One region of the Arthrobacter sp. 2762 genome, then DNA from elsewhere that is predicted to be linked to it. Evidence: predicted binding sites of a transcription regulator. Region 1 holds the regulator's gene; each other region holds the start of a gene.

Region 1 (6,512 bases):
TGGTAAGTCCTGCCAACAGGACACCACCGGCTGTCAGCACGCCACGACGCGAAAGGTTGTTGTCCATGTGCCTACGCCCCCGGGGTGCTGGCTGCACCGGGAAGGAGCACGGCAGCAGGTTCGCTGTATTCGACCCGCACTATCTTGCCGTCGTCGTCCAGGACCAGGGATGTCAGGGAGGTCAAGGTGCACTCACGCTTACGGGGGTCGTGCGCCAGCCGGCGTCCCTCGGCGGACAGGCGGGTGGACCAGATGGGAAGCTGATGGCTGACGAGGATCGCTTCAGCGCCGTCGCCACCCAGTTCGATCGCCTTGAGGCGTGCGTCTTCAACGGCAGCCAGGACCCGGGCGGCTTGCTCTTTGTATGGCTCGCCCCAGGACGGGCGGAGGGGGTTCCGGAAATAGAGCCAGTGCTTGGGCTTCAGGAATTCGCTGCGCGTGGGGTGGAGTCCTTCGAAGTGGTTTTCCGCTTCGATGATCCTGGGGTCCGTATGGATGTCGAGGTGGAGCGCCTCGGCAGTGGGCATTGCCGTTTCCTGGGCGCGCGTCAGCGGCGAGGCGACCAAGTGGACAATCCTGGCACCCTCGCTTGCGCGGACGGCAAAGTGCTCAGCCAGCATGCGGGCCATCTCCCGGCCCCGCTCGGAGAGATGGAATTCAGGCAGCCGGCCATAGAGGACGCCATCGGGATTATGGACCTCGCCATGGCGAAGCAGATGGACAGTTGCTTGGGGCATGTTTACCAGTTTCTCAAAGAAGCGGGGCGATCCGAAATCTTCTACCGTCAGTAGAACTCAAAGTTTTCTCAAAATGTTCCGTGGAGTTGGAATAAAAGATGCATATGCATGTTTATACTAGACATGAAGCTCGGTTGACGCTTCAAGTAAACGTCTCAACCAGTCGGCCGGGCAAGCAAGCGGTACCTTCCACTACATACAGGAGCAACATCATGATGACCCTTCCCGCCAACGTCACCACCGGCATCTGGACCCTCGACGCTTCCCACAGCGAGATCGGCTTCACCGTCCGCCACGCAGGTATCAGCAAGGTCCGGGGCGTGTTCAAGGACGCCGACGCCACCCTCGAAGTTGGCGAGACGCTGACCGACTCGAAGGTCACCGCAACCATCCGGACGGCCAGCTTTGACTCCGGCGACGTCAACCGCGACGGCCACGTCAAGGGAGAGGACTTCTTCGATGTGGAGAAGTACCCGGAGATCACCTTCGTATCCCGCCACGTCAAGGCAAACGGCGACGGCTTCGATCTTGTGGGCGATCTCACCATCAAGGGAGTCACCAAGGAAGTTTCCATCGAAACCGAATTCAACGGCGTCGCAGTGGATCCCTTCGGCAACACCCGCGCAGGCGTCTCCGGCGAAACCACCATCAGCCGCAAGGACTTCGGCCTGACCTGGAACGCCGTGCTTGAGGCCGGCGGCGTCCTTGTCAGCGACAAGGTTGTCATCAACCTGGAACTCGCGTTCATAGCACCGGCAGCTGCATAACTCCACGGCAGCTTGCACGGGAGTTTGCAAGGCAGTCCCGAGCAAACGGCGCCCCAACACAGTTCCGCTGTGGGGGCGCCGTTTCGCGTACTCGGAAGTCACCCTGCGATTATTCGGGCAAACAGCCTGTAGTTAGCTGCGAAGCAGCTCCGAATTTCCTATGCATCCTTCAACCTGCGGTCTAAAGTGATGCCATGAGTAACCCAGATGAAGCACCAGAGCCTCAGCAGCCCGGCGCCCAGCCTCCGCAGCCCGGCAACGTTCCTCCTGCGGGTTACCAACCGCCGCAGGGCTACCAACCACCCCAGGGCTACCAGCCACCGTCGCAACCTGGCCAGTATCCGCAACAGGGCCAGCCGGCACAACCAGCGCAGCCGGTGCAACCAGGGCAGCCAGGTGGTTTCCACTTCGAAATGCCCACCGACGGACCCCGCAACTTCAATGACGTCCTTCCGCAAGGTGGGTTCTCGGGCCTCTTCAAGACCATGGGCCTGCCTACCGAGCTCAAAGTGTCCTACTTCATTTGGGTCATCTCGGGACTCCTGGGCCTCCTCTTTGGCCTCATCGGGCTTTTCGCCATCATCGCAGCGTTCGCTTTCATGCCGGGAGTTGCCGCACTCCTCCTGGTTCTCCTGATCATCAGCCTGGCTGTTGCAGCCGCCCAGATAGTCCTCGCCATGAAGATGAAGGAAGGCAAGGAATGGGCACGCCTTGCCCTCACTGTCCTCGCCGCGGTTTCGCTGTTGCTCGCCATCTTTGGCTCCATCAACGCCGGCGGACCCGGTGCGGGCCTGGGTGGCAACTGGTTTGGTTTCCTGGTCAGCGCAGTGGCCGTTGTGCTGATGTGGTTGCCGAACTCGCAGCTGTGGTTCAAGGCAGTAAAGGGCGCCGTCTAACCCGCCTGAAGTATCGCCGTCGGGCTCTCATCCAAGCCGCCCTGACAGGTGCACGAGGCCGTGGTGGTCCATCGGACCACCACGGCCTTCATCATGAAGGCGTACGCCATCGTGATGATTTCATCGGAAGCAGGAAATTCCTGCGTGTGATCATCCGCAGCACCGGACCCCGGAGGTACGGTGGAAGCAGAACCAGGCTGGGGGCAGGGTCTTTTTGCTGATCCCGGCAGCCGTACCAGCAGTCGAACACAAGCAAAGGAATGCCATGAGCAACCCTCCATACCCGCCGTCCAACGCGGGGGACGCCAATCCGGGCGACGCCAACACCGGTGATGCCAACAAGGGCGACGCCAACAAGCCTGAGCAGCCGGGCCAGCCATCCACGCCCCAGTATGGCCAGCAGACGCCGCAGTATGGTCAGCAGACTCCCCAATATGGTCAGCAGCCGAGCGCTCCGCAGTATGGTCAGCAGTCCCCGGCTGCACCCCAATATGGTCAGCCCCCGGCTCCCCAGTATGGCCAGCAAACCCCGCAGTACGGCCAGCAGACTCCCCAATATGGTCAGCAGTCGCCCCAGTTTGGTCAGCAGTCGCCGTACGGCCAGCAGCCATCTCCCTACGGTCAGCAGGCTCCGCAATACGGCCAGGACACCAACTGGCCCAGCCAGCAGCCAGGGCCTACTACGGTTCCCCAGCTGGTCAACATCTCCTTCTGGATGATCATCGCAGCGGGCATCCTGTCCGCCATTAGCTCGCTGATCCTGGCCACCACCGGTTCGGATGCCTTCATCAACTCGATGATCCAGCAGGCTGCACAGCAGGGCACTGAATTCCCCGAAGGCTCCCTGGAAGGCATGCGTGGCGGTATTGTCGTTGCCGCAATCATTGGGGCCATCGTGTCCCTTGGCCTCTACGCATTGGTTGCATTCCCGGTCCGCAAGGGCAAGAACTGGGCCAGGATCCTGGGCACCGTCTTCGCGGCGATCTCTGTCCTTGGCCTCGCCGGACTGTTCCAGTTCGGTGCCACGTACGGCATCCTGCAGCTCTTGGTGATCCTGCTGGGAGTTGCCGCAATCGTCCTGCTGTACCTGCCGGCGTCGGCTCCGTACTTCCGCAAGCCGCAGCCTTTCGGCAACCCTTACCAGAACCCTTACGGCCGCTAAGCCACCAAGCTCTTTGCAGTCACGTCAGCGGGCGCGGACCCGGTAAGGCTAGACAGCCTGACCCGGTGTTTGCGCCCGTTGTGCGTGGTACGCCAGGATCTGCAGCTCGGTGGCCATGTCCACCTTGCGGAGGTTCACGTGGGGCGGAACCTGTAGGAGAACCGGAGCAAAACTCAGGATGCTCCGGATTCCGGCAGCGATGACGCGATCACAGACTGCCTGCGCCACTGTGGCGGGCAAAGCCAGCACCACCATGTTGGTGTGGGTGCGCTCCAGGACACGTTCAAGTTCTGCTGAATCGCTGACCCGCAACCAACCCACCTCATTGCCGATCACCATGGGGTCTGCGTCGAAAATAGCCACGACGTCGAAGCCCCGCGACTCGAAGCCGCCGTACCGCGCCAGCGCCTTGCCGAGGTTACCGGCACCGACAATTGCGACCTTCCAGTCGTGCGTCAAGCCAAGGGCTGCGGCAATGTGACGGCTCAGATACTGGACTTCATAGCCCACCCCGCGGGTCCCGTACGAGCCGACGTAGGAGAGGTCCTTGCGGAGCGTGGAGGAGCTGACGCCTGAAGCCTCGGCCAACGCGTCCGATGACACACGTTCCACGCCTTCTGCCAGGAGCGAGTTGAGCGCGCGCAAATAGAGAGTCATCCGGGCCACAGCCGCGGGCGGGATCTGCTTGGCGGCAGGTTCGTTGTCCCCGCTTGTTGCCCCCGGGGACGGTTCCAGCGCAGTCACGGTTTTCTCCATTGCGTCGCTTGTTGTTCCACTCTATGGCCCTTGGCCGGACTCAACAAAAGCCGGTACTTCCGGGTAACAGAGTCCCCTGATCCTCAGCCTTCAAGGACTCTTTTCAAAGTACGGGTCAGGCGCTGCTCGTCGATCTTCCAAAAGTCGCGCTGGACCCCATCCACCAGCACCACTGGAATTTCCTCCGCGTAACGCTCCTGCAGTTCCGCGTTACCGTCGATTGCCTGCTCGGTCCATTGGACGCCCAGCGCCGAGGTAACGCGCTCGACGGCGGCACGCGCCTCCGTGCACAGGTGGCAGTCAGCTTTGGTGAGGAGAACGACGTCGGGAATAGCCATGACACAACGGTAACCGCCCCAACCCTCTCTCACATCCACCCCCCAAACCCCCAACCCTCTCTCACATCCACCCCCCAAACCCCCAACCCTCTCTCACATCCACCAGGGCACCCCCCACCGTGCGCCCTCAACGCCGGGGCCCGGCGATTGACTAGACTCAAGGCATGCCCGACGAGAAGAACGCCGCTGTGGTCGCCGACGCCAAGGTGCCACAGCACACCGGCGAAGCCGCTTTCTTCGACGTCGACAATACTTTGATGAAGGGCGCCAGCCTCTTTCATGTGGCCCGCAAGATGTACGAACGCAAGGCATTCACTCTGTCCCAGGCGGCTGGCTTCGCGTGGAAGCAATTCAAGTTTGTGATGCGGGGCGAGAACATGGACGACGTCCATGCCGTGCGGGACTCGGCCCTGACGTTGGCCGCCGGGATCACCGTGGAGGACATCAAAGCCCTGGGCGAAGAAGTTTATGACGAAATGATCGAGTCCCGGATCTGGCCTGGAACCAAGGCGCTCGCCGAGCAACACCTCCGTGTCGGCCGGAGGGTCTGGCTGGTGACGGCAACCCCAATTGAGGTTGCCACTGTCATCTCCACAAGGCTGGGCCTGACGGGCGCCCTGGGAACCGTGGGCGAGGTCCATGACGGAATGTATACCGGCAAGCTTGTGGGTGACATCCTGCACGGGCCGGCCAAGGCCATCGCTGTCCAACTCATAGCTGACCAAGAAGGCTTGGACTTGGACCACTGCTGGGCTTACAGCGACTCCGCCAATGACATCCCGCTGCTCACTATGGTGGGTCACCCCGTGGTGATCAACCCCGACGCCAAGCTGCGCCGGCATGCCCGCGACAAGAACTGGCCCGTCTACGATTTCCGATCCGGGCGCCGTGCAGCAACCCTGGGGCTGAAGGCGGCAACCGTTGGCGGTGCCATCTACGGGCTGTGGCGTGGATTCTCAAAGTTCCGCGGCCCCCGCTAGCCGTTCCTCTCTCACATCCGAACCCCTTTCCACCGTTCCTCTCTCACATCCTCTTGCGACCCTGACCTACCTGTGGATAACTTCTGCACGCCTAGCGGCTTCCAAGGAACAATGCGGGTATGCAGAATTCGCTACTCAACCAATCAAGCCCGGTCTTGGAGCCCTTCAGCCTGAACGAGGCCAAAGCAGCCGGCATCGATCCCTCGGTCATTTGGCGCAGCAGCAACATCTTTCCCGTTAGCCGTGGCTTGTACCGGCCAAGTGATTGGGATTTCGACCTTTCGTCAGCCGCCCGTTCCCTCTCCTCAGCCAGCCCTGGAGCGTGGATCTCCCACACAACTGCCGCCAGGCTCCATGGTTTTGTCTTGCCAGCGTGGCTATCGGATTCAAATGAATTGCACTTGAGCAAACCGCGACGTCTGCCGTCGGTCCGGCGCAAAGGCATCATCGGGCATACCGAAACGCTCTTCGAGGGAGAGATTGAGCAAGTCCAAGGGATTTGGATGAGCACTCGAGCCCGAACATGGCTGGATTTGGCGCGTCGTCTCCCACTTCATGACCTCGTGTGCGTGGCAGATCAGTTGATTCGCATTCCACGGCCCGACTTTGAGGGGCGCGACGCACCGTTCGCTACTGCCCATGAGCTTCGGAGCATGGTCGAACGGCACAAAAACCGCCAAGGCGTAGTCCGGGCACGGGAAGCTCTGGACCTTATGCGCCTCGGGGCCGACTCGGCTCCAGAGACTTTGCTTCGTTTAGCCATGCTTGATGCCAACTTGCCGGAACCTCAGCTCCAGGTGATGCTCCGCGCGAACGATCCCTTCTCGCCTTCAGCGGATTTGGGTTTCAAGAGCCGTCGCCTCGCGATCCAGTACG
Region 2 (6,512 bases), on a different contig from region 1:
CCGGGACAGTGGAAGCAAGCGGGGACCCGACCCTTGGCCAGGTGTTGCTTGCTGTTGAGGAACTCTGGCCGGAGTCCTTGGCTGAGGATTGGGATGAGGTAGGCCTCGTGGTGGGGCGCCCCACCACGCCCATCACCAGAATCCTGTTTGCTGTGGATCCCACCCTGGCCGTCATCGACGAGGCCATTGAGTGGGGTGCCGGGCTCCTGATTACGCATCATCCGTTATTGCTCAAAGGGGTGAACTCCGTCGCGGCCACCTCTGCGAAGGGCTTGGCCGTGCACCGGCTTATCGAAGCGGGCACCGGACTCCTGACCGTCCACACCAACGGTGACTCCGCCGTCGGGGGCGTATCGGACGTGTTGGCGGACGCCTTTGGCCTGGAAAATGTTGCTCCACTTACCCCTGCCGCCAATGGCTTGCCCGAGGAAGGCATCGGCCGGGTTGGTGATCTTCCTGAGCTCATGACCCTGGGTGATTTCGCTGCCCGCGTCTTCGGGATGCTCCCCGCGGTGGCCGGAGGGGTCCGCGTGGCCGGCGACAAGGACGGTCTGCTACGGCGCGTCGCCGTCTGTGGTGGCGCTGGGGACAGCTTGTTCGACGCCGTCAGGGCCAGCAACGCAGATGTGTATGTGACAGCAGACATGCGGCACCATCCGGCGTCGGAGGCGCGGGAAGGTGCCGTCAACGGCCGTCCGTACCTCATTGACGTCTCGCACTTTGCCAGTGAATGGCTGTGGCTGCCCGTAGCCGCGGAAGCGCTCGGCAATGTACTGGCTGATCAGGGCTACGACGTCGAGATCCGCGTGAGCAGCACCAACAGCGATCCCTGGGACTTCATACTCACTCCCGGCGGGGACTAGAGTCTAGAAGATACGGACGATCCCAATAAACACGGGCCGTCCATCCGGAACTGATCCCCAGGCCCGGAAGCGACACAAGCGGAGGTAAGCGTGGCGAAAGCAGCACCGGCAGAACAACTGAAATTGCTTGAACTGCAGGGACTGGATGCCAAGCTCAAATCGTTGGCCGGCCGCCGGAAGGTGCTGGAAACGGATCCGCGGATAGCTGACCTGCAGGATGCACTGAATGTAGCCAACGGTGAACTTGGCGCTGCCAAGATGGCGGTGCACGACGCCGAAGCTGAACTGCGTCGTTCCGAAGCGGACGTGGAGCAGGTCGCCTCCCGCATCGAACGTGATGAGGCCAGGCTCAACAGCGGAACCGGTCTCTCCAAGGACCTGGTGGCGCTTCAGAGTGACATTGCATCCCTTAACAAGCGGCGCTCCGACCTGGAGGACGTTGAGCTTGAAATCCTGGAGCGTTTGGACACCCTGCGGGAACGCCAGGCCGCACAACAGGCCATCGTGGATGACATCCAGGGTTCATTTGCCAGCATCCGCGCCGAATTGGATGAGGCAATTGCTGAGATCGCGGCCGAGGAAACCGTGGTCCGCGGACAACGTGCCGCTTTCGCGGAGGCCCTCGACGCCGGAATGCTTGCAGTCTATGAGAAGACGATTGCCAGGCGCGGTGTCGGCGCCGCCAGGCTCTTCCACGGTAAATCGGAAGGTTCGGGCATGATGCTCAGCCCCGGCGACCTCGCTGAAGTCAAGGCCGCCGCTGACGACGACATCGTTTTTTGCCCTGATTCAGGATGCATCCTGGTCCGTTCGGCCGAGTGGAACTGACCTAGCTGCCCAGAATGATGTTAAGGGCGTGTGGCTTGCGGGCCGTGCCGGGGACGAGTTCCGCCCGCCAGATCTCTTTGGCCGCTTTTAGCAGTTGATCAGGTGATGCGGGCGCCTTCCCGCGCCTGGTCAGCAGATGCCTGGCAAACTCACCCCGGGTGTGTTTGGCGAAGTGGCTGACCACCGTGCGCTTGCCGTTTGCCTCGTTGAAAACGTTCACTGTGACGGTCTGCGCTGCTGGTGGTGCCCACGCAGCTGCGTACGTGCTGGAACGGCAATCAACCAGCAATTCTCCTTCAGCCCGTTTCGCGAGGGCCGCATTCAGGTTCGGCTTCCAGAAGGAGGCGAGGCGTCCGACGTCGGGCAGTGCCGTTCCCATGGACAGCCGGTAAGCCGGCACATGGTCACCAAAACCTATGGCACCCCACAGTGCCGAAACCACCAAAATCGATTCGGTTGCCTTGCGTCGTTGGGCCGGCGTCATGGAATTGAAGCCGAGCGCGTCATACAGGACTCCGGAGTACACCTGGTGGGCCGGCGCCGCCGGTTCTGCGTGCAGCCGGGTATTACGTTCGACGTCGTCCTTCAGCGAGGGGCCTACGCCAAGCAATGCCAGTGCGTCCTCGTGCGCACTGACGGTGCCCAGCGATTCCAGGACCTTGGCGCGGTACGGGTTGAGCTCCGGAAAGCTGAGTGACTCCCATTCGACGGCGGGACCTTTGACGGCGGGGGTCTTGCCTTCGGAAGGCGGCAGCAGAATCAGCACCAGACGATATTACCGGGGACCGAGGCAACCCTCGACGCCGGTAGACTGGACGGCGGATGGGTTGACCAGGCGGTCGCGCGTCACGGAAGTGGCTCGAGGAACGTCCGGGCTCCGCAGAGCAGGGTGGTGGGTAACGCCCACTCGGGGTAACCCGCAGGCCAGTGCCACAGAAAACAGACCGCCTGCGCGTGGTGGTGCTTGCATCAGCACGCGGCAGGTAAGGGTGAAACGGTGGTGTAAGAGACCACCAGCTCCCTGGGTGACCGGGGAGGCTAGGTAAACCCCACCCGGAGCAAGGCCAGACAGGACACGTTTGAGGGCTGCTCGCCCGAGTGTCCGGGTAGGCTGCTGGAGGGCGTCGGCAACGGCGTTCGTAGATGGATGGCCGCCACTCCTTTGCCGGCAACGGCAAGGGATGACAGAACCCGGCGTATCGGTCAACCCATCCACATTTGCCACTGAGGTCCCGGGCATACGTCCATTGTGACTGCCATGTGAGTGATTTCACGCCCTCCGGCACCCAAGAGGGCGCCCTTCCGCCTTAGACTTGTTATGAACGTAGATGTTCTGCCGCCGGGACTGCGTTCGCAGCCGGCGGTCTTTTCTTTGCAATCGTTCAAGGCGCTGTGGGTGGACCGAAGCCCGGCCAGTGCCCGTGCCGCAGGATTACTCCGGGCGGCCGCCATCTGCATACGAGGACGTATGTGGTTGACCCAAGGAAGGTAGTTCTGTGAGCCAGACGTCAGATTCTTGTCTTGATAAGTGGATGGGCCGGGAGGCTCTCGCCGAGGCCATGATTCCGGTGATCGGCCGGTTGTACCGGGAAAACAACGTGGTCACGAGCATCCACGGCCGGAGCCTGATCAACAAGTCGACCATGAACATCCTGAAGGCCCACCGCTTTGCGCGCCGGATGAGCAACACCGAGCTGCTGCTCGAAGAAACCGCACCCCTGTTGAACGCTCTTGCTGAGCTGGAACTCGGTGCGGCCGCAATCGACATTGCCCGTCTCACGGAGAAGTTCCGCGTCGAGGGCAACGGCACCTCCTTGGATGAGTTCCTGCGGGCAGAGCTCGCCGAAATCGTCGGAAAGCGTGGCGCTGATGACCGCACCAGCACCGACGTCGTGCTGTACGGCTTTGGCCGCATCGGCCGCCTCCTGGCCCGCATCCTGATTGAAAAGGCCGGTGGCGGGCATGGCCTGCGGCTGCGTGCCATCGTTGTCCGCAAGGGCGCCGAGAACGACCTCGTCAAGCGTGCCAGCCTCCTGCGCCGCGACTCCGTACACGGTTCCTTTGAAGGAACCATCCGCGTGGACGAAGAAGCCAACACCATCACCGCCAACGGCGTTCAGGTCCAGGTCATTTACTCCGACAACCCCGCAACCGTGGACTACACCGCCTATGGCATCAAGGACGCCCTGGTAGTGGACAACACCGGACGTTGGCGCGATGCGGAGGGCCTGTCCCAGCACCTGCAAAGCAAGGGTGTTTCGCGCGTCCTGCTGACGGCTCCGGGCAAGGGCGATCTGAAGAACATCGTCCACGGAATCAACCAGTCCGACATCTCCGATGACGACAAGATCGTCACGGCTGCGTCGTGCACAACCAACGCCATTACTCCGGTACTGAAGGCCATCAACGATAAATTCGGTATCATCCACGGCCATGTTGAAACGGTGCACTCGTTCACGAACGACCAAAACCTGATCGACAACTTCCACAAGGGAGACCGCCGCGGCCGTTCGGCAGCGCTGAACATGGTTATCACGGAGACAGGTGCAGCCAAGGCTGTTGCCAAGGCGCTTCCGGAACTTCAGGGCAAGCTCACCGGTAATGCGATCCGCGTACCTACCCCGGATGTGTCCATGGCGATCCTGAACCTCAACCTTGCCAACGGCACCACACGCGATGAGGTCAACGACTACCTCCGCGAAATGTCGCTGCACTCGCCGTTGCGGAAGCAGATCGACTACATCGACTCGCCGGACGTTGTCTCCAGCGACTTCGTTGGTTCCCGCCGCGCAGGCATCGTTGACGGTCTGGCCACTATTTCCAACGACAAGAACCTCGTGCTCTACGTTTGGTACGACAACGAATTCGGCTACTCCTGCCAGGTGGTCCGTGTCATGGAGGAAATGGCCGGCGTCAACCCGCCGTCCTTCCCTGCCCGCGACATCGTGGCGCCTATTGCAGTCCTTGAGGCAGCCAACGCCTAAACCGGGAAGTATTCGCGGGTTTCCCGGCTGTGTTACTGGTATCAGCCGGGAAACCTGACCAAAATGGGTTCATGGAAAATGAATCGACTTTGGAACACGAGACAACGCTGGAACACGCGCTGGATGTAGCACGGGCCAACCACAAGCAGGCACAGAAACTGCTGGACCAGGCCGTGGCAGCAAACGCCGCGGGGGACGTCAGCGACGAACGCGTCCAGCAATTGCGTACGCTGTTGGAGGTGGCTGCTGAAGACCTCCAACGCGTTATGCGTGAGCAGTAACCCGGGGAAGTTCCCCATCACTGCAGTGTGACTTCTCCTACACACTGTGGATATCGGCTCTGGCTGTCGGTGCCGTGTCCTACGCTCGAAGGACACCACCCACCCCAACTGGACGGAGCCCCTTGAGTATCACCTGGTCTGCCTACAAACGCGCGCGCAGACGATCCCGCCAAGCCTGGGCCATTCTAGGATTAGTGGCCGCAACCCTGGTGGCAGGACTGTCTTGGTTCTTCACCACGGGCCAGTTCAATGCGGCCGAGCCATGGGTCGCCGGTCCCAGTGATGCGCCGGTATTTAATCCGGCTTGGATGAAACCCATTACCGGCATCGAGGCCGTTCCCGCGGAGAAGGCAAGCGCGGCACTGGCACAGCTGGAAGTTAAGGGACGGGCATCCCAGGAAGACTATGAGCGAACCGCATTCGGCCAGGCGTGGCTGGATGCCGATCGAAACGGGTGCGATACCAGGAACGACATCCTGCGCAGGGACCTGTCGTCCGTGGAGTTCACCAGCGGTTCCTCATGCAAGGTTGCCACTGGAGAGTTTCAGGAACCCTACACGGGCGTCCACGTGACCTTCCGCCGGGGCCAGGACACCAGCGCTGATGTTCAGATTGACCACATTGTCGCCCTGGCCGACGCATGGCAGAAGGGTGCCAAGCAATTAACGGTGCAGCAACGCCAAAGGCTGGCAAATGATCCGTTGAACCTGATTGCGGCTGATGGGCCCGAGAATGTGAAGAAGGGCGCAGGCGACGCCGCCACCTGGCTCCCGCCGAACAAGAACTTCCGGTGTCATTACGTAGCACGGCAGATCTCCGTCAAGGCAGCCTACAAGCTCTGGGTTACGCAGGCGGAGAAGGACGCCATGATGCGCGTCCTCTCTTCTTGCCCGGATCAGCAGACCATTTACAGCGCCAGGTGACCGTGTCCCAGTTGCCAGGTACCGCCGTCGTCGATTCTCTCAAGGACTATGCGCTGGAGCGAAGTTTCCCGGGGTAGTTTGTCCAGGTTCTCCAGGCCCCGCTGCCTGAACGTGAAGTACACGGCATCAGTGGGGGCATCGGTGCACCGATCCAGGGTGAAACGGCAGGCGAAGGATGCGATGTTGCTGTTGGGAAGCCTTTCAACCAAGTAAGGATCCAGCATCCAGGACTCGCACGTGGCCACAGTGGCCGGCTTATCCGGGAAATAGTGGGGAAAGAACGAGCGCGCCTCGTCAAAGCTGGCGTCCACCAGCGCGGGGGAGAGGCCGCCGTCCTCAGGAATGTGGACGCCCAGGACCCAACCGGATGTGTATGCCATGTTGCCCCCTGGCCCGTCGTCACGCCCGCTTCGTATCAAATGGAATTGCAACCGGCCGAGCCGGAACAGATTCCCCGCCATATGTAACGTCAGCCAGCTCCAGGTGTCCAAACCGAAATGTCCATGGACGCGGCGGTTGATGCGGAGCTGGAGCCCCACGTCAGCCAGGGTGGCTGCTGACACGTCGGCGCTGATTCCCAACTCCACATGGTACGCATGGACTCTGGGCGCGAAGCGGAGCAGTGCTTCGATC
Region 3 (6,512 bases), on a different contig from region 1:
AATCTGAGCGTTGTGGTTAATGCCGACGCGCAGCAGGTTTGGACAATGCTGCGTGAACCCTCGCTGGTGGCTCAATGGCACGGATGGGAAGCCGATGACCTCGCCGACGAAATTAAGCAGATCTACTTCCACCCGGATGTGGAGGAAAATCCCGATCACACCAAGCTGACTGTGCATGGCGGGGATGAGTTCGAGCTCCACCCTGTTTCCGGCGGCACCGAAGTCAAAGTCACGCGCGCCGCGCTGGACCACGATTCCGAGTGGGCGGAATGGGACGAGGACATCACGCAGGGCTGGCTTACCTTCCTGCAACAACTCCGTTTCGCCCTTGAGAGACACCCGCACGGTCAACGGCGAACCCACTTCGTATCGCTTCCAGGCAGTGGTGGGCCGGCTATCGAGAAGTTGGGGCTGGGCGATCTTCCGCCCATCGGCGATGACTACTCCCTTACGCTCGGAACCGGCGAGAAGATCTCCGGCCGCGTGTGGTTCAAGAGCCGTCACCAGGTGGGCCTCACCGTGCACAGCTACGCAGAGCACGGCGATGGGCTGCTGATCGTTGCAGAGCAGCTGCCGATCCCCGATAAAAGGCCCGACGGCGGTTCCATGGTGATTGCCTCCACCTACGATTTGGGGGCTCACACCTTGGCGGATATCAGGTCCTCCTGGGATAACTGGAAGGCTGAGAACTACAGCTCCTAGGACGGGTTCCGCAGGTTACCCGGGGTAAAGCTGGCACACTTGGTAGCGTGCCAGCTTCCGCTTTCCTGCCCTCGTCTCCTCCGTCCACTGCCTTGCCGGGTCTTTCTTCACGGCAATCCGGGTTCTCCTTTTCGGTGGGCCAGCGCCTGGCTGAAACGTGTTCGCCGTCGGACGCCTTGATCGAAGCCAACGGCGGCACTTTCCTGGGCCGGACCGGAACCATCACCACGCCGCACGGAACCATCCAGACGCCCGCGTTCATCGCCGTCGGGACCAAAGCAACAGTCAAGGCCGTGCTGCCGGAGTCGATTGCCGGGCTCGGCGCGCAGGCAGTGCTTGCCAACGCCTACCACCTGTACCTGCAGCCGGGCCCTGAGATCCTCGACGCCGCTGGCGGGCTGGGCGCGTTCATGAATTGGTCCGGACCGACGTTTACGGATTCCGGCGGATTCCAGGTGATGAGCCTGGGCTCGGGGTTCAAGAAGGTCATTGACATGAAGAATGTGGACACCTCCGGCCCCGATGACGCGGTGGCGCCCGGCAAGGAACGGCTGGCGCACATTGATGACGACGGCGTGTGGTTCAAGTCTCACCTCAACGGGGACCGGCGCCGCTTCTCCCCCGAGATCTCCATGCAGGTCCAGCATCAGATCGGCGCTGACATCATGTTCGCGTTCGACGAGCTGACCACGTTGCAGAACTCCCGGGCCTACCAAGAGGAATCGCTGGAGCGGACCCGGCTCTGGGCTTTGAGGTGCTTGGAAGAGCACGCTCGTTTGACTTCCGCTCGGGTGGGGAAGCCGTACCAGGCACTGTTCGGGGTGATCCAGGGCGCGCAGTACGAGGATCTGCGCCGAAAGGCCTGCAGGGATCTCGGTGCCATGCCGTTTGACGGGTACGGGATTGGCGGTGCCTTGGAAAAGGAGAACCTGGGCACCATCGTGCGGTGGTGCAATGAGGAACTTCCTGAGAACAAGCCGCGGCACCTGCTGGGCATTTCCGAGCCGGACGACATCTTCACGGCAATCGAGAACGGGGCCGACACGTTCGACTGCGTCTCCCCTACCCGCGTGGCACGGAACTCCGCGTTCTATACGCCCTCCGGTCGGTTCAACCTGTCCGGTGCCCGCTATAAGGCCGATTTCGGACCCCTGCAGGATGGCTGCGACTGCTACACCTGCGGAAACTATTCGCGCGCGTACATCCACCACCTGTACAAGGCCAAGGAAATGCTCTCGGCAACGCTGATCTCCATCCACAACGAGCGCTTCGTGGTGAAAATGGTGGACGATGCACGGTTGGCCATCGAGTCCGGGGATTTCTTCGAGTTCAAGGCAGAGACGCTGGGCCGGTACTACTCGTAGCTTGGGCTGTATCGCATCGAGATCGCCGGAAACGTGCGTGGACGTCTGGGAACTTCCAACGAACTGGCACGGCTCCGGCGATCTCGGCAAACTTAGGCCGCGACCGGCCCGTAGCTCGGCTCGCGCTTCTTGATGTAGCCAACCACCAGCACTGTGATCGGCACGAACAGGAACTCCACGGCTGTCTTGTAGACAAAGCCCACCAGGACATAGTTGGCGAACATGCCGAAGTCGGTGATGCCAATGACCGAGGCCGCGATGCTGCAGAAGATCAGGGTGTCCACGAATTCGCCCACAACGGATGAACCCATGAGCCGTGCCCACAAGGTCTTCTCGCCCGTGCGCTCCTTCATTTTCACCAGGATCCAGGAGTTGATGGTCTGACCGGCGAGGAAGGCCAAGAGTGAAGCGAGCACGATCTGCGGGACGGGACCGAGCGCGCCTTCGATAGCTGCCTGCTTGGCGGTTCCATACTCATCCGTGAAACCCGGCAGCACGATGATCACCCAGTAGCAGAGCGAAGCGAAGACTGAGAGAGCGAACGAGGTAATGATGGCCTTGCGCGCCACCTTGAAGCCGTAAACCTCACTCATGACGTCGCCCAGAATGTAGGCGAGCGGGAACAGGAAGAATCCGCCATCGGTGATGATCGGACCAAGCACGACGCCCTTGGATGCGCCGATATTGGACAGGATCAGCACCACGGCCATGATGGCGAGCATGATGCCAAAGTACGGGGATCCGATCGAGGCGAAGCGGGGTGCAGGCTTGCTCAAGGTGCTGGAGCCGGAAGGCGAGGGCATGGGTCATCCATTTCGTAGTGGTTCGCACGGGCGCTGTTGGTTCAGGCACCCTGCTGTATTAGCACTGTGGTTGGTGGGGGCTCGGCCCAACACCAGCTTTATTGTCCCACCCACCAACGCTCTCTCACATCCTGACCCGTTTCCGCGGATCTTCTCTCACATCCGTTGGGGTTTCGGCGGACGAACTCTCACATCCAACGGGGTTTCGGCGGATGATCTATCACATCCAGCCAACTCTTCGGCGATCATTTCTGAACGCGTTCAAATTCGGGGGTATACTCAATATTGAACGCGTTCAAAACTTGGTTCAAGGAGTAGCGCCATGGCAGCAAAAAGCGAACAGACCCGGCAGCTTGTAGCCGACGTCGCACTGAAAATGTTCCGCGAAATCGGCTTCGAGAAGACCACCATGCGTGCCATCGCACAGGAGGCAGAAGTTTCCGTCGGCAATGCCTACTACTACTTCGCCTCCAAGGATGAACTCGTCCAGGAGCTGTACATCCAAGTCCAGAACGAGCATGCGGAGGTTGCGGCACAGGTCCTCAACGACGTCCACGATCTCGCCGGTCGGCTGAAAGCCGTGCTGCACACCGGCGTCGACGTCATGGCGCCCTATCACCAGTTCGGCTCAGATTTCATCGCGACTGCAATCCGGCCGACGTCGCCAGTCAACCCATTCGGCGAGGCGTCCAACGCCGCCCGCGAGGCTTCGCTGGCGATCTTCCGGTCCGCCGTCGACGGTTCCTCCCCCGCCGTCGCCAAAAAACTGCGCGAAGATCTACCGGAGCTGCTGTGGCTTGCCTATATGGGTGTCGCGCTTTTCTGGGTTTACGACAAATCCGAGGGCCAACGGCGCACGCGGAAACTGATCGACGGCGCCGCGCCCCTGGTAGCGCGGGGGTTGTCGCTCGCGAAGATTCCCGGCGTCAGCAAGGTATTTGACGACGTTCTGGGACTCGTCCGCAGCGTGAAGGAAGGCTCGTGATGCCGCACACAGTGGTCCTTGCGGGCGCTACCGGCTTCCTTGGCAGTTACTTCAAGCATCGCTTTGTTAATGAAGGTTGGCAGGTTCGGACGGTCGGGCGGGATGCTTCAACTGATGCTCCATGGAACGACGACGGCGCCATCGCCAAGGTGCTGAACGGCGCCGAACTGCTGGTGAACCTCGCCGGACGATCTGTGAATTGCCGCTACAACGACCGGAACCGCCAGGAGATCGTGGACTCCCGGGTTTTGACAACTCGTGTCCTGGGCCGTGCCGTTGCTCGATGCGCCGATCCGCCTGGGACATGGATCAACGCCAGCACTGGCACCATCTATCGACACGCGGAGGACCGTTCACAATCTGAAGGATCGGGCGTGCTGGGCAGCGGGTTCTCTGTAGACGTGGCCCGTGCGTGGGAGGACGAGTTGGCTGCTGCCAATGTTCCGGACACTCGAAAGGTTCCGCTTCGCATTGCGATCGTCCTCGGTCCGGGCGGCGGCGTGATGACTCCCCTGCGGAATCTGGCCCGGCTTGGTTTGGGTGGGCAGATGGGGCCGGGCACGCAGAAGTTCAGCTGGATCCATGTGGAGGATCTGTTCCGCGCAGTGGTGTTTGTCCACGGGCAGCCTGCACTCACGGGTCCAGTAAACGCAGCAACGCCGTATGCCGTGGATAACCGCGAACTGATGTCGCTGGTTCGGCAAAGTATGGGTGTCCCGTTTGGCATCCCGACGCCAGCTTGGCTGCTCGAAGCAGGAGCGCTCCTCATCCGGACACAGACGGAACTGGTGTTGAAGAGCCGGTGGGTCGAACCCCGGAAGTTGGTCGATGCCGGTTTCAACTTCACGTATCCAGCTCTTGCCGGTGCACTCAACGCGATCGCAAGGGGCAAGTGATGAGTCTGACCGCCCCTTCGGGGGTCTGGACCTACGGGCCAAAGGATCGAGTGGTTTTGGGCTGGAAGGCCTTGGTGATAGGCATCTTGATCTCACACCTGGTGTTCGGCATCCTCTTTGCCCTATCAAACCCAACATGGGGCGTCGTTTTGTTCGTCTTCAGCGCCCCACCAGCTTGGGCAATCGGTGCCGCGGTGGGCTCACTCTTGGGCTTGGCGCTGCGACGCATCCGAAACCAATGGATTCACGTCGCAGCATTCTTCACGACCGCGGCACTAATGTGTGTCCCCTTCGGAGGTTTTTGGAGTCCCACAGCATGGGCCTTTCCGTTGAGCATTGCCGTCGCAGCCGGAATCGCGCGCCTCTCCATTTGGAAAATCGTCCGCATCAACGACGCACCTTCTCTCACATAATTACCGCCTCCCCAGAACGTTCTCTCACATCCCGACGCCTTCCGGGCAACGTTCTCTCACATCCCGCAGCGCGCGAGGGATCATCGGCGCCGTGATCTTGTGCCTAGGTAGCGGCGAACCCTTTTCGCGTATTCCGCATAGGGTCGCCCAAAGGCCTCCAACAGCGCAGCCTCTTCGCGCAGTACACCCCTGTGATCCACAAGCATTCCGATCGGCAATGTCACGAGCACCCACGATGAACCGGCGAGCGTCCCCACGCCCAAATGGATGAGCCACCACCCCACGTACATAGGATGGCGGGTCAATGCATAAGGGCCGCTTGTTACGAGCTCCCCAGGCCTCTCCAAATCGAAAGTGCCCGTCGAGCGGCGGTCTCGTTCAGCCAAGGCCCAGGCATTCAGCCCACCGCCAATCGCCAGCAGACCGGAACCCACCATCCTGTGAAGCGCGTGGGACCCCGGCAACGGCCAGGGGCTGGCCCTTCCGAGAAGGACCATCATGGTCACTCCGGTCACTTGGCCCGGAGGAAGGGGCAGGTTGCCGAATAACCTCCTCAACGTCAGCCGAGGGCCCGGGGATGGCTGAGAAAAAGTCGCCATGTCTGAACAGTAACCCCGCGATCCGCTCTTGTCCGCAGCAAGGAAACAGGACGTGACAAAGAATCCGCCGAATGCGGTCAGCATGTGACAGAGCATCCGCCGAAACCGAACAGGACCTGATAGAGCATCCGCCGAAACCGATCAGGACCTGATAGAGCATCCGCCGAAAGGCCAAAGGATGTGAGAGAGCATCCGGGGGGACCACAGCGCAACGGTGGGATCAAAACAATGCCGCACCCCGCCGTCGTGCGTCAGGGCGTTCAGGGCGTTCAGCGCCTGAAACCTAAGGAAGTGTTAGGAAATGGCCTCCGACGTTGGCTGTGCCGTGCATCACCAATAGTTTGGATTATGTCCTCTTCACCCACGGAGGACCTTTCTTAGTCGACGAAGAGCCATGCGCAAGGACGCCATGAGCAAGAGCTTCATGGACAGAACGAACTCATGCAAGACACGGCTGCCATCGCAGGCGCCGTCCAGGAAGGTTCATTGATGAGCACCCAACAAGTTGCGCCCCTCAGCGAGGCCGCACAGACACGCAAGGCCGTGAGCAACATCCTCAAAGGCTCCGCGGGCAACCTCGTGGAGTGGTTCGATCTCTACGTCTATACGGTTTTCGCGGCATATTTCCAGTCGCACTTCTTCAACTCCTCGGACGATCTGCAGGCTGGCCTTGAGGCGATGGCTGTCTTCTCGACGTCGTTCCTCATGCGTCCGATCGGCAGCTGGTTCTTCGGCCGTTACGCTGACCGC

Evidence for each region. Region 1 encodes Rex, which represses fermentation and respiration genes when NADH is low (regulators of the CRP and FNR family bind a similar motif). Its sites were predicted from a motif close to CTTGTGAANNNNTTCACAAG; they were not measured.
Region 2: ABIE18_RS06680 (glyceraldehyde-3-phosphate dehydrogenase) is a predicted target of Rex. The motif match lies at 2,949-2,968, and genes of this name have one in related genera.
Region 3: ABIE18_RS01100 (queuosine precursor transporter) is a predicted target of Rex. The motif match lies at 3,118-3,137, and genes of this name have one in related genera.

The regions. Positions count from the first base shown of each region.
Region 1 covers NZ_JBEPSI010000009.1:107,026-113,537, reverse strand. The annotation lists gene ABIE18_RS16870 (TlpA family protein disulfide reductase) at 1-67, opposite strand, end outside; gene ABIE18_RS16865 (histidine phosphatase family protein) at 72-737, opposite strand; gene ABIE18_RS16860 (YceI family protein) at 953-1,504, shown strand; gene ABIE18_RS16855 (hypothetical protein) at 1,699-2,400, shown strand; gene ABIE18_RS16850 (hypothetical protein) at 2,666-3,562, shown strand; gene ABIE18_RS16845 (redox-sensing transcriptional repressor Rex) at 3,611-4,318, opposite strand; gene ABIE18_RS16840 (glutaredoxin family protein) at 4,402-4,656, opposite strand; gene ABIE18_RS16835 (HAD family hydrolase) at 4,821-5,636, shown strand; gene ABIE18_RS16830 (DUF559 domain-containing protein) at 5,756-6,512, shown strand, end outside.
Region 2 covers NZ_JBEPSI010000003.1:15,631-22,142, forward strand. The annotation lists gene ABIE18_RS06660 (Nif3-like dinuclear metal center hexameric protein) at 1-863, shown strand, start outside; gene ABIE18_RS06665 (zinc ribbon domain-containing protein) at 954-1,691, shown strand; gene ABIE18_RS06670 (YaaA family protein) at 1,693-2,457, opposite strand; RNA gene rnpB (RNase P RNA component class A) at 2,515-2,906, shown strand; gene ABIE18_RS06680 (glyceraldehyde-3-phosphate dehydrogenase) at 3,188-4,675, shown strand; gene ABIE18_RS06685 (hypothetical protein) at 4,747-4,956, shown strand; gene ABIE18_RS06690 (HNH endonuclease family protein) at 5,079-5,879, shown strand; gene ABIE18_RS06695 (acyltransferase domain-containing protein) at 5,864-6,512, opposite strand, start outside.
Region 3 covers NZ_JBEPSI010000001.1:221,596-228,107, forward strand. The annotation lists gene ABIE18_RS01090 (SRPBCC family protein) at 1-702, shown strand, start outside; gene tgt (tRNA guanosine(34) transglycosylase Tgt) at 750-2,066, shown strand; gene ABIE18_RS01100 (queuosine precursor transporter) at 2,159-2,869, opposite strand; gene ABIE18_RS01105 (TetR/AcrR family transcriptional regulator) at 3,192-3,854, shown strand; gene ABIE18_RS01110 (TIGR01777 family oxidoreductase) at 3,851-4,750, shown strand; gene ABIE18_RS01115 (hypothetical protein) at 4,750-5,163, shown strand; gene ABIE18_RS01120 (methyltransferase family protein) at 5,244-5,858, opposite strand; gene ABIE18_RS01125 (MFS transporter) at 6,252-6,512, shown strand, end outside.